Regions from separate parts of the Aeribacillus sp. FSL K6-2848 genome, predicted to be linked through region 3. Evidence: riboswitches for the same ligand, from Rfam matches in the RefSeq annotation. Region 3 holds a riboswitch; each other region holds the start of a gene.
What was found. Region 3 has a riboswitch for S-adenosylmethionine ahead of NSS70_RS17580 (2,3-diketo-5-methylthiopentyl-1-phosphate enolase). Riboswitches for the same ligand answer to the same signal wherever they lie in the genome.
Positions count from the first base shown of each region.

Region 1: linked by a shared signal. The riboswitch ahead of NSS70_RS06120 (bifunctional homocysteine S-methyltransferase/methylenetetrahydrofolate reductase) and the one ahead of NSS70_RS17580 (2,3-diketo-5-methylthiopentyl-1-phosphate enolase) in region 3 are both predicted to bind S-adenosylmethionine.
Region 2: linked by a shared signal. The riboswitch ahead of metK (methionine adenosyltransferase) and the one ahead of NSS70_RS17580 (2,3-diketo-5-methylthiopentyl-1-phosphate enolase) in region 3 are both predicted to bind S-adenosylmethionine.

Region 1 covers NZ_JBBOQQ010000001.1:1,219,994-1,223,524, forward strand. The annotation lists gene NSS70_RS06120 (bifunctional homocysteine S-methyltransferase/methylenetetrahydrofolate reductase) at 1-1,541, opposite strand, end outside; SAM riboswitch class I at 1,650-1,771, opposite strand; gene NSS70_RS06125 (YajQ family cyclic di-GMP-binding protein) at 1,874-2,365, opposite strand; gene NSS70_RS06130 (HPr family phosphocarrier protein) at 2,527-2,805, opposite strand; gene NSS70_RS06135 (DUF3941 domain-containing protein) at 3,149-3,280, opposite strand; gene NSS70_RS06140 (DegV family protein) at 3,312-3,531, opposite strand, start outside.
Region 2 covers NZ_JBBOQQ010000001.1:1,077,758-1,081,288, reverse strand. The annotation lists gene NSS70_RS05505 (phosphatase PAP2 family protein) at 148-678, shown strand; gene metK (methionine adenosyltransferase) at 728-1,933, opposite strand; SAM riboswitch class I at 2,139-2,330, opposite strand; gene pckA (phosphoenolpyruvate carboxykinase (ATP)) at 2,599-3,531, shown strand, end outside.
Region 3 covers NZ_JBBOQQ010000001.1:3,631,388-3,634,918, reverse strand. The annotation lists gene NSS70_RS17590 (YfkD famly protein) at 1-410, shown strand, start outside; gene yfkAB (radical SAM/CxCxxxxC motif protein YfkAB) at 468-1,589, opposite strand; SAM riboswitch class I at 1,759-1,864, shown strand; gene NSS70_RS17580 (2,3-diketo-5-methylthiopentyl-1-phosphate enolase) at 1,942-3,165, shown strand; gene NSS70_RS17575 (2-hydroxy-3-keto-5-methylthiopentenyl-1-phosphate phosphatase) at 3,162-3,531, shown strand, end outside.

The sequences.
Region 1 (3,531 bases), 2.4 Mb from region 3:
TTTGTTGCTTCATATACTTCTTCGATCAGCTTCTCCGAGTAGAGCGGCTGCGTAATAAAATAATCGGCTCCACAGCTGATTTTTTTCTCAAGTCTCTGAACTGCGCGATCAAGATGTCTTACGTTCGGATTGAAGGCGGCGGCTACAGTAAAGTTTGTTTTTTGACCAAGTGATTTTCCGGAGTATGACAAACCTTCATTAAATTGCTTAATTAAACTGATTAAATCAAACGATGATAAATCATAGACAGAGGTTGCACCCGGAAAATCACCGATTTTGGACGGGTCGCCGGTGACCGCTAAAATATCGTGCAGGCCAAGCGTATGCAGTCCCATTAAATGGGATTGAATGCCGATTAAATTTCTGTCACGACATGTTAAATGAACGAGCGGGCGAAGCTGGAAACGGCTTTTCACAATTTTTGCGCAAGCAACATTGCTGATTCTTGGTGTAGCAAGGGAATTATCCGCAAGCGTAATTGCATCAATCCCCGCTTTTTTCAACGCTTTTGCTCCTGTTAAAAATTTTTCCAAGCCGAGCGTTTTCGGCGGGTCCAATTCTACAATCACTGAGCGTCTGTTTTTTGCAATATCTGGGAGAGGAGTTTCTTGACTTTCTTTCATAGGTAAAACATGAATTGGAACATTTCGTTCTTTTACTTCTTTCTCTGTGACAGGAGGGAGGTTTGATACAGCTTCAGCCATTGCCCGAATATGTTTCGGCGCGGTTCCGCAGCATCCGCCGAGAAGCCGGACACCTTGTTTTCGGAATTGAAGAGCCGCTTCATAAAAATAGTGTTCATCTGATTCATAAACTAATCTTCCGTTTTCATACCTTGGCAGGCTGCCGTTTGGAAAAGCGGATAAAAAGGCATGTTCAAACAGCGGCACTTCTTCCAGAGATTGCAGCATATGATAAGGGCCTAAACGGCAATTGAGGCCGACAATATCTGCACCAAGTTCTTCAAGCATTTTCAAACCGTCTGCCAATCTTGTTCCATTTTGAAAGACGCCTTGTTCGTGCAAAGAAACATTTGTGATAATGGGCAAATCCGTTTCTTTTCTAGCTATTTGCAAAACGGTTTTCAGTTCTTCCAAGTCGTAATAGGTTTCTAAAATAATGCCATCTACGTTTTCGGATAAAAGGACATGAAGCTGCTCACGAAAATTTTCGGCAATGTCAGATAGCGTGAAGGCGCTTTTTTGAAACGAACGGATGCCGCCGATTGTTCCGATGACATACCCTTTGTTTTCCGCTTTTTGTAACGCCCTCTTTGCAAGTTCAACCCCTTTTTGGTTGATGATCTTTATATCATCTTCCAGCCCATATCTGGCAAGCTTTATGCGATTGGCGCCGTATGTATTTGTTTGAATAACAGTTGCGCCTGCGTCTAAATAGGCTGAATGAATCCGTTCTATTTCTTCCGGTTTTGAAACGTTTAGCTCATCAAAGCATCTGTCTATTCCGAATGAGTATAGTAGAGTCCCCATTGCTCCGTCGGCAATTAATATATGATTCTGTAAATCTTGTAAAAGCCCCATAAAAAGTCCTCCAATCAAATGAAATAGGCGCCTGCAAGGAGGCGAACACCTATATAAAAAAGAAAAGCCTTCTAAGAAGAAGACTTTTTCTTGAACATTTTCCCCTTCTTCTTATCTTCCGAGCGCAAATTTACGCATCGCTGGATTTAGCACCTTGGTACCCAAAGTTTTTGGGTAATCCGGTTGCTGAAGGTTCATCGGGCCAGTCCCTCCGCTTCTCTTGATAAGAACGCTTTACCGTATGAAATTTTAAAACAACGGATTAATCCTAATTTAACGAATTTTATCAAAATAATCAATATAAAATTTCAATTTTGTGAACAGGGCAAATGCTAGCGAAAATTAATAAATTGTACGTCGATCGGCAAGTCGGCGCTTTTCACAGCTGCAATCACTTTTTGCAAATCGTCCTTGCTTTTGCCGCTTACCCGGACTTGGTCGTCTTGAATTTGGCTTTTTACTTTTAGCCCGGTATTTTTGATCAGCGCATTGATCTTTTTCCCGTTTTCTTTGTCAATTCCGTTGACAAGTTTGGCTCTTTGTCTGACAGTGCCTCCTGAAGCCTTTTCGATTTTCCCGTACTGAATATTCTTGGTTGCGACACCGCGTTTAATCATTTTGCTTACTAATACATCTTTTAGTTGATTCAGCTTATATTCATCGTCAGAGATTAGCACAAGCTCATCTTTTTCTAGGGATATATCGCTTTTAGATCCTTTGAAATCATATCTGTTTACAATTTCTTTTTTCGCCATTTGAATGGAATTGTTCACTTCGGCAATATCCACTTTTGAGACGATGTCAAATGAATTCTCCTTAGCCAACTTTTTACCTCCAATAACGTTATTTACATTCATTATAGTGAATGTCGTTCAGTTGAACAACTCTTTTAGGGGTTCCTCGCAAATTAAATGAAAAAACCGTTACTTAAAGCAACGGTAAGGAAAATAATAGCTGGCAGAAGTTTAAGTGCGCTTAAATAAAATTATGCTAAAGATGTCGCTTTGGAACATTTAGGGGAAAGAAAGTTTTGTAAGTTTTTTACTGCTTCGAGCGAATCTTCTCCTTCAGCGCTGATGACTACATGACCTTCTAAAAAGGCGGAAAAACCGAGCATGCTTAAAACGCTTTTCGCATTTAATTGGAGCTTTTTTGTTTGGAATAAAATGTAGCTGTTAAATTTAATCGCTTCATGGACAAGGGAAATGACATATTCCGGCTCCATCTCTTTTGTAAGATACACGGAAATTTCATGTTTCTTCATTGTGCCACCTCTTGTATACTTATTTTACAATATCTTACATTAATAAAGGATAGATTCCCACATGTTTGTCATTTCCTCTTACATATAAAAAAATGACCTCCGCTTTCGAATATGGAAACGTTCTGGATTTCTCTGTTTTTTAATGAAATGAATGGTCTAATCAAATTGAAAGTTATTGCCCCGCCCCATGTTTTATTAGACAAAAATGAAAACAAAAGCTAGAGAAAAGATGCATACTGTAAGATAAGAAAGCGTCTTTTTCTTTCAGAACGTCCGGATAGAAGAGGTGGAAGACTCGCCTTTAGAGATATTTCAAAAAAAGAAAAAGCCCGACAGGCGGGCATTATAAATGATCCGTTTTCTTTGAGTATTGCCGTTTTCCAAGCTCTCGATTTTTTTCCTTCAATAGATTTTTTTCGTGTCGTTTTGCATTGTTGTCTACAGCTTTTTTATCATTATCGCTTGTTTTGGACATTCAGGAAGCTCCTTTCCATACTGTTATATACTTATGATTTCCATGAAGCTTCTTGAATATGTTTATTTAGAAAAAATACAGCAAGGGTGCCGGGGCCAGAGTGTGCACCAATGACAGCACCGATCGTATGGATGATAATTTCTTTTGGATGAAACGTTTCTTCAATTAATTGTTTTAATTCGAGAGCTGCTTCTTCATCATCACCATGGCTGATGGCGATTGTCTGTTCACTCAATCCGTCTCCACGCTCT
Region 2 (3,531 bases), 2.6 Mb from region 3:
TTTCTCTTTCAAATGTCATTCTTTACCGGGCAGCTTCATGTATTTTTAAAATTTTGTAAAATTTTTATTAGATTTGTTGAAGTTTACATAAATATGAGAGAAAATTTTTTATAAGAATTTTTGCTTTTTGAAAAGAGGAACTTTAACATGGGCAGACTGCTGAATCAGCTTTACCAATTTGAGTGCAAGTTGTTCAAACTGATTAATTCGCATTTTGAACGAAAAGGACTGAATGTTTATTTTCGGTATATTACTCATTTAGGAGGGGCTGTTTTTTCAATTGCAACATGTTTAATGCTGATGTTATTTTTTAATGAACCTGTAAAAACTGTTGCCTTGGCAAGTTCAGCTGCTCTTTTTTTCAGTCATATTCCGGTTTTCATTGTGAAAAGAATTTATCCACGCAGACGGCCTTATCTTACATTATTTGAAACAAAAGTGTTAGAAAATCCGTTAACTGACCATTCATTTCCTTCTGGACATACGACAGCTGTATTTTCAGTGGCAACACCATTTTTGCTCTTTTTTCCAGCCTTAACATGGATTTTGCTTCCTCTCGCATTCAGTGTGGCACTATCAAGAATTTTTCTTGGCCTACACTACCCTTCAGATGTGCTGGCGGGAATAGTTCTAGGAGCTTCAGCAGGCACCATCTGTTTTGTCGCATTCGGACCGTAAAAGCAAAAAGGTGTCTAATGCATGCATCGCATTGGACACCTTTTTTATTTTACAAATATTGATGAGCTTGTTCGCGCAAAGCTTCCGCTTTATCTGTGCGTTCCCATGGCAAATCTAGATCGTTGCGTCCGAAATGACCGTAAGCAGCTGTCTGTTTGTAAATCGGGCGGCGCAAGTCAAGCATTTTTATAATGCCAGCTGGGCGCAAATCAAAGTTATTGCGAATTAATTCAACTAAAACATCTTCGCTTACTTTGCCAGTACCGAACGTATCAACAGAAATAGAGACAGGTTTCGCTACACCAATTGCATAGGCCAGCTGAACCTCGCATTTGTCTGCAAGTCCGGCTGCGACAATATTTTTCGCTACATAACGAGCCGCATAAGCTGCAGATCGGTCTACCTTCGTCGGATCTTTTCCTGAGAAAGCTCCTCCGCCATGGCGCGCATAGCCTCCGTAAGTATCGACAATGATTTTTCGTCCCGTTAATCCTGCATCTCCTTGTGGTCCGCCAATAACGAAACGTCCGGTAGGGTTGATGAAATATTTTGTTTCTTCATCGATCAGTTCTTTTGGAACAACCAGATCAATTACTTTTTCTTTAATATCCTGCTTAATTTGTTCTAAAGTTGCCTCCGGATGGTGTTGAGTCGATATGACAATTGTGTCAATTCTAACCGGCTGTTCATTTTCATCATATTCTACCGTAACTTGCGTCTTTCCGTCCGGACGCAAATAAGGAATTTCTTCGCTTTTTCTAACTTCTGTAAGCCGGCGTGAAAGCTTATGGGCAATGGAAATCGGGAGAGGCATTAATTCCTTCGTTTCATTGCATGCAAAACCGAACATTAACCCTTGATCTCCAGCGCCAATCGCTTCAATTTCTTCATCAGTCATTTGTCCTTCTCGCGCTTCTAAAGCTTTATCCACCCCTGCAGCAATATCGGGTGATTGCTCATCAATTGATGTTAAAACAGCACAAGTTTCAGCATCAAAACCGTATTTAGCTCTCGTATAGCCGATCTCTTTGACCGTTTCTCGCACAATTTTTGGTATATCCACATACGTGCTTGTCGTAATTTCTCCACTGACTAATACAAGTCCGGTTGTGACAGATGTTTCGCAAGCTACACGTGCGTTCGGATCTTTTTCTAAAATGGCATCTAAAATCGCATCTGAAATTTGGTCGCAAATTTTGTCCGGATGCCCTTCCGTTACGGATTCAGATGTAAACAGACGGCGCTTTTTTGTCATTTACTGCATCCTCCTCAAACTTAAAATGATGTTTATGGAGTGCTACACTCCTTGACATTGACACGGAACTCATTCCCTCGCCACTATTGTATACATATCAAAATTGCGTACGATAAGAAAAACTTGGCTAAACGAGATTTCTCTTATACATAGAAAAAACCTTCCCTGCCAGAGGAAAGGTTGTTATAAACATCATTGCCTTTCACTCTTATCGTTCAAGGATATAACCTTGCATCAGGTTAGCACCATTGCTCGTCTATGAATATGGAATTCTTTCGCATCATGTTGTATGTCCATAGAATACCGCGATTTTGAAAGCCATATTCTACTGTCTTCTTTCAACGAGCCGGTTGCTGGGCTTCATAGGGCCTGTCCCTCCGCCAACTCGGGATAAGAGTATCCGTTCAAATGTATATCATACAGGAGCAAAAAAGTACTTGTCAACAATAAATAAAGCTTCTCTGTAATTTTCCAAATCATCTGATATCCATTATTTCAGGATCAGCTGATCAATCATGATTCGTATGATGCCCAAAAATGAAGGCAAAATATATAGTAAAAACATTATTTTCAAAAATCGATAAATAGGATGGATTATTTTTTCGAATGTGTTATACTATTTCTATAAAACCATTTCAAATATGCAAAAAAAGGATGGTATGTATATGAATATTGTAGATGTATCAAATGAATTAGCTTCGTTGATCAGCGGACCAAATGCATATCATAATTTACCAGTCGCACGACTTGTAGAAAAAGTTTTAGCTAGGAAAGAAGGTTTTTTAACAAATACAGGTGCAGTTTCGGTTACAACAGGCAAATATACCGGCCGGTCACCAGAAGATAAATTCATCGTTGAAGAAGATTCTGTCAAGCATTTAATTGATTGGGGACCCGTCAACAAGCCAATTTCATCAGAAGTTTTTGAAAAACTGTACTTAAAAGTCATACAATATTTAAAAAATAGAGATGAAATTTATGTTTTTAACGGATTTGCCGGAGCTGACAAAAAATATCGTCTTCCAATTCAAGTGGTCAATGAATTGGCGTGGCAAAATTTATTTGCTCGCCAACTGTTTATCCGTCCGAAAAGCCAAGACGATTTAAAGGAGCATAAAAATCCGTTTACGATTGTTTCCGCTCCTTCCTTTAAAGCAGATCCAGCTGTGGATGGAACGAACTCAGAAGCATTTATCATTATTTCTTTTGAAAAGAGAATAATCCTGATCGGCGGAACTGAATATGCAGGCGAGATGAAAAAGTCTATCTTTTCCGTCATGAACTTCCTGCTTCCAGAAAGAGATATATTTTCAATGCACTGCTCCGCCAATGTCGGTCAAGAAGGCGATGTCGCGCTCTTTTTCGGTTTATCGGGAACAGGCAAAACAACACTTTCCGCCGATCCAAAACGCCGATTAATTGGTGATGATGAACACGGCTGGTCTTCATCTGGTATTTTTAATATTGAAGGCGGCTGTTATGCAAAATGCATCGGTTTGTCTGAAGAAAAAGAACCTCAAATTTATAACGCGATTCGATTCGGTTCCGTTTTGGAAAACGTTGTGGTTGATGAATCGACACGAATTCCTGATTATGAC
Region 3 (3,531 bases):
ATCGAGGCGGTAAGTCGCCCGTTCAAATTAGCTATAAACAGGAGGCGCAAAAACGGGTTAAAGGAGGATTAACCGCTAGAATTTCTGATCATAAAGATGTCAAAAAAATGATGCTGATGAAGGCGGCAAAGAAATCGAAAATGCCGCTAGCATTTGAAACAATTGTCGGCTTCGGGACGAAAAAAAATCAAGTATATAATATCCCGCCGAAAAAAATGGGGTATTTATACGCATACGTTCCCGCTGTCAACGAAAAAGGAAAAGTCACTTACGGAGAAGTGTATTTAATGTTAAAGGGAAGCAAGAAGCAAATTGTTGTCAAAAATGTTACGCAACAAGGCATTGGAGCATGGATTCCTGTGCAGGATCGGGCATCCTTCCACTTTCTTATTACCAATCAGCCTAGATAATAGAAAAGGGCGGGCGAAAGGCAAATATATTGCCGAAAGAAGCCCAAGCCCTTTTATTTATATGCGCGCTTTTCTTTTTGTAAAATCTAAGTCTCGGTAATAACTATTTTTCACTAAAAGATTCGGTCCAAGACACGCTACGTTTGGACAATGGCAATTCAGCTGTTGGGCAATCGGGGATTGCATCCATTTTTCATAGGCTGATAAAAGAGTATCTTTTTTGATGTTTCCAAGCGGCGGTACATCGCCGAAATCTGTCACAATAATGTCCCCTGTAAAAATATTGACATTGAGACGGGATCTGCCGTCAGGGTCATTTCGAACAGTCACGTTTTTGCTTTCTCTCAATCGCTTCAGCAATGCTAAATCTTCCTCATTGTCGCTGCAAGCGTAAAACGGGAGTGTTCCAAACAGCATCCACACTGATTCGTCGCGGATATCCAAAAGCTTATGAATTGCTTCGCGTATCTCATCCAAGCTGAGCGTTTCAAGATTGCTAGCGAAATCACTTGGATACATTGGATGCACCTCATGGCGTTGACATTTCATTTCGTCTACAATTTGTCTATGGATTTTTTCAAGATGAGGAACCGTCCGTTTATTCAGCATCGTCTCCGCTGAAACAATTACTCCCGCTTCAGCCAGAGCTCTAGAGTTTTCAATGATTCGTTCAAAATATTTTGCACGTTCTTTATATGGAGGCTTCTTTTTCATCATTGCAAATCCGGCTTCAACAAAATCATCGACTGTTCCCCAGTTATGGGAAATATGCAAAACATCTAAATACGGGATAATTTTTTCATAGCGTTTCAAGTCCAATGTTAAATTGGAATTGATTTGGGTTCGTATCCCGCGTTCATGTGCGTATTTTAAAATGGGAACGACATAATTTTCCACAGATTTTATCGAAAGCATCGGCTCCCCGCCGGTAATCGAAAGGGATCGCAATGTCGGCACTTCGTCTAGCCTTTTTAAAAGTAAATCGAGCGGCAGCCCTTCCGGATCTTTCGGAGATAAAGTGTATCCTACAGCGCAATGCTCACATCGCATATTGCAGATTGTGGTGGTGGTAAATTCTATATTTGATAATGTTAATTCACCGTATTCCTTCATATCTAAATAAGCTTCCCAAGGATCATAGGAAGGAGTAATCTTTTTGAGGGTTGTATAAGTTTCCATAAAAATCATTTCTCCTTTAATTAAACTGCACCATTAAATAATTGTAGCATGCCATCAGAAAAATGTAAGCGAATTTGAATCGAATATGATGTAAAAAAGTGTTGACAGGGTGGAAGGATAGTGGCATAATCCAAGTAAATGAATAAGAATTATAAAGTTAATAATAAAACTCTTATCAAGAGCAGGTGGAGGGATGAGCCCAATGAAGCCCGGCAACCGACTCATATGATGAGCACGGTGCTAATTCTCCCAACAGAGATGTTGAAAGATAAGAAGTTGTTTTGACAAAAAACCTCTTCTTATTGAAGAGGTTTTATTTATATAACAATATTTAATGAAGAGGATTGAAAAAATGGGTCACGTAACAGCAGTATACCAAATCATTGCGAAACGAGAAGATTTAGAAAAAAAAGCAGAAGGCATTGCTCTTGGATTAACGGTAGGTTCGTGGACTGACCTTCCTCTTTTAGTGCAAGAGCAGTTAAAAAAGCATAAAGGACAAGTGGTTGAAATAAAAGAAACAGGCGAGGATCCATCCTCCGGCAAAACGATTGCACAGCTTCACATTCGCTTTCCGGGAGAAAACTTTTCTAAAGACATTCCTGCCATCTTAACGACAACTTTTGGAAAATTATCACTAGATGGAGAAATAAAATTACTAGATTTGCAGTTTGACGATGAGATCTTTCGGTATTTTCCAGGTCCTCGATTTGGAATTCAGGGGTTACGAGAAAAACTTGGCGTTTACGACAGACCGTTAGTGATGAGCATCTTTAAAGGTGTAATTGGACGTGATATGGATTACCTTCTTGCCCAATTGCGGGAGCAGGCTCTCGGGGGCGTCGACTTAGTAAAGGATGACGAAATACTTTTTGAAAATTCGCTCACATCATTTGAAACAAGAATAAAGGAAGGCAAAAAAGTTCTTGATAACGTGTATCAAGAAAAAGGGCACCGAACTTTGTATGCGGTCAATTTGACGGGAAAAACATTTGAATTGAAAGATAAGGCAAGAAAAGCAAAAGAATTAGGTGCCGATATTTTGCTATTTAATGTTTTTACATATGGCCTCGATGTGCTGCAAGCATTAAGGGAAGATGATGAAATCGCCCTCCCAATTATGGCTCATCCGGCGTTTAGCGGATCGTTTACTTCATCCGAAAAATATGGGCTCTCTCATTCCTTATTGCTTGGAAAATTGATAAGAATTGCTGGAGCAGATTTTTCGTTGTTCCCTTCACCATATGGCAGCGTTGCATTGGAGCGTGACAAAGTTTTAAAAGTGAAAGAAGAATTGGTGAAGGAATCAGTTTTAAAACCAGTTTTTCCTGTTCCATCTGCTGGCATTCACCCGGGTCTTGTTCCCATTTTAATTCATGATTTTGGAAAAGATTGCGTCATTAATGCAGGAGGCGGTGTTCACGGTCACCCGCAAGGTGCTAAAGGCGGAGGAAAAGCTTTCCGTCAGGCAGTTGACGCTGTTTCCCGGGGTGTTCCCCTTAATGAAGCAGCTGAAGACATAGAATTACAAAAAGCAATTCGGCTCTGGGGATGGAAGGAGGCACCGTCCAATTGAAGCCAGTAATATTTTGTGATTTTGATGGAACGGTGACAAAAAAAGATAACATCGTTAGCATCATGAAGCGTTTCGCTCCAAAAGAGTGGGAGCAATTGAAGGATGGCGTCCTTTCCCAGTCGATTAGTATTCAGGAAGGAGTCGGCAAGATGTTTGCACTTCTTCCATCTTCTTTAAAGGGTGACATCATTCACTATATTTTAGAAACTGCAGAAATAAGGGAAGGATTTCGCGACTTTGTTCATTATGCGAAAAACATGAACATTCCTTTATACATTGTCAGCGGCGGAATCGATTTTTTTATTAAACCGCTGTTGCAGCCTTTTGATTCTATTACCGCACTGTTTTGCAATAAAGCGGATTTTA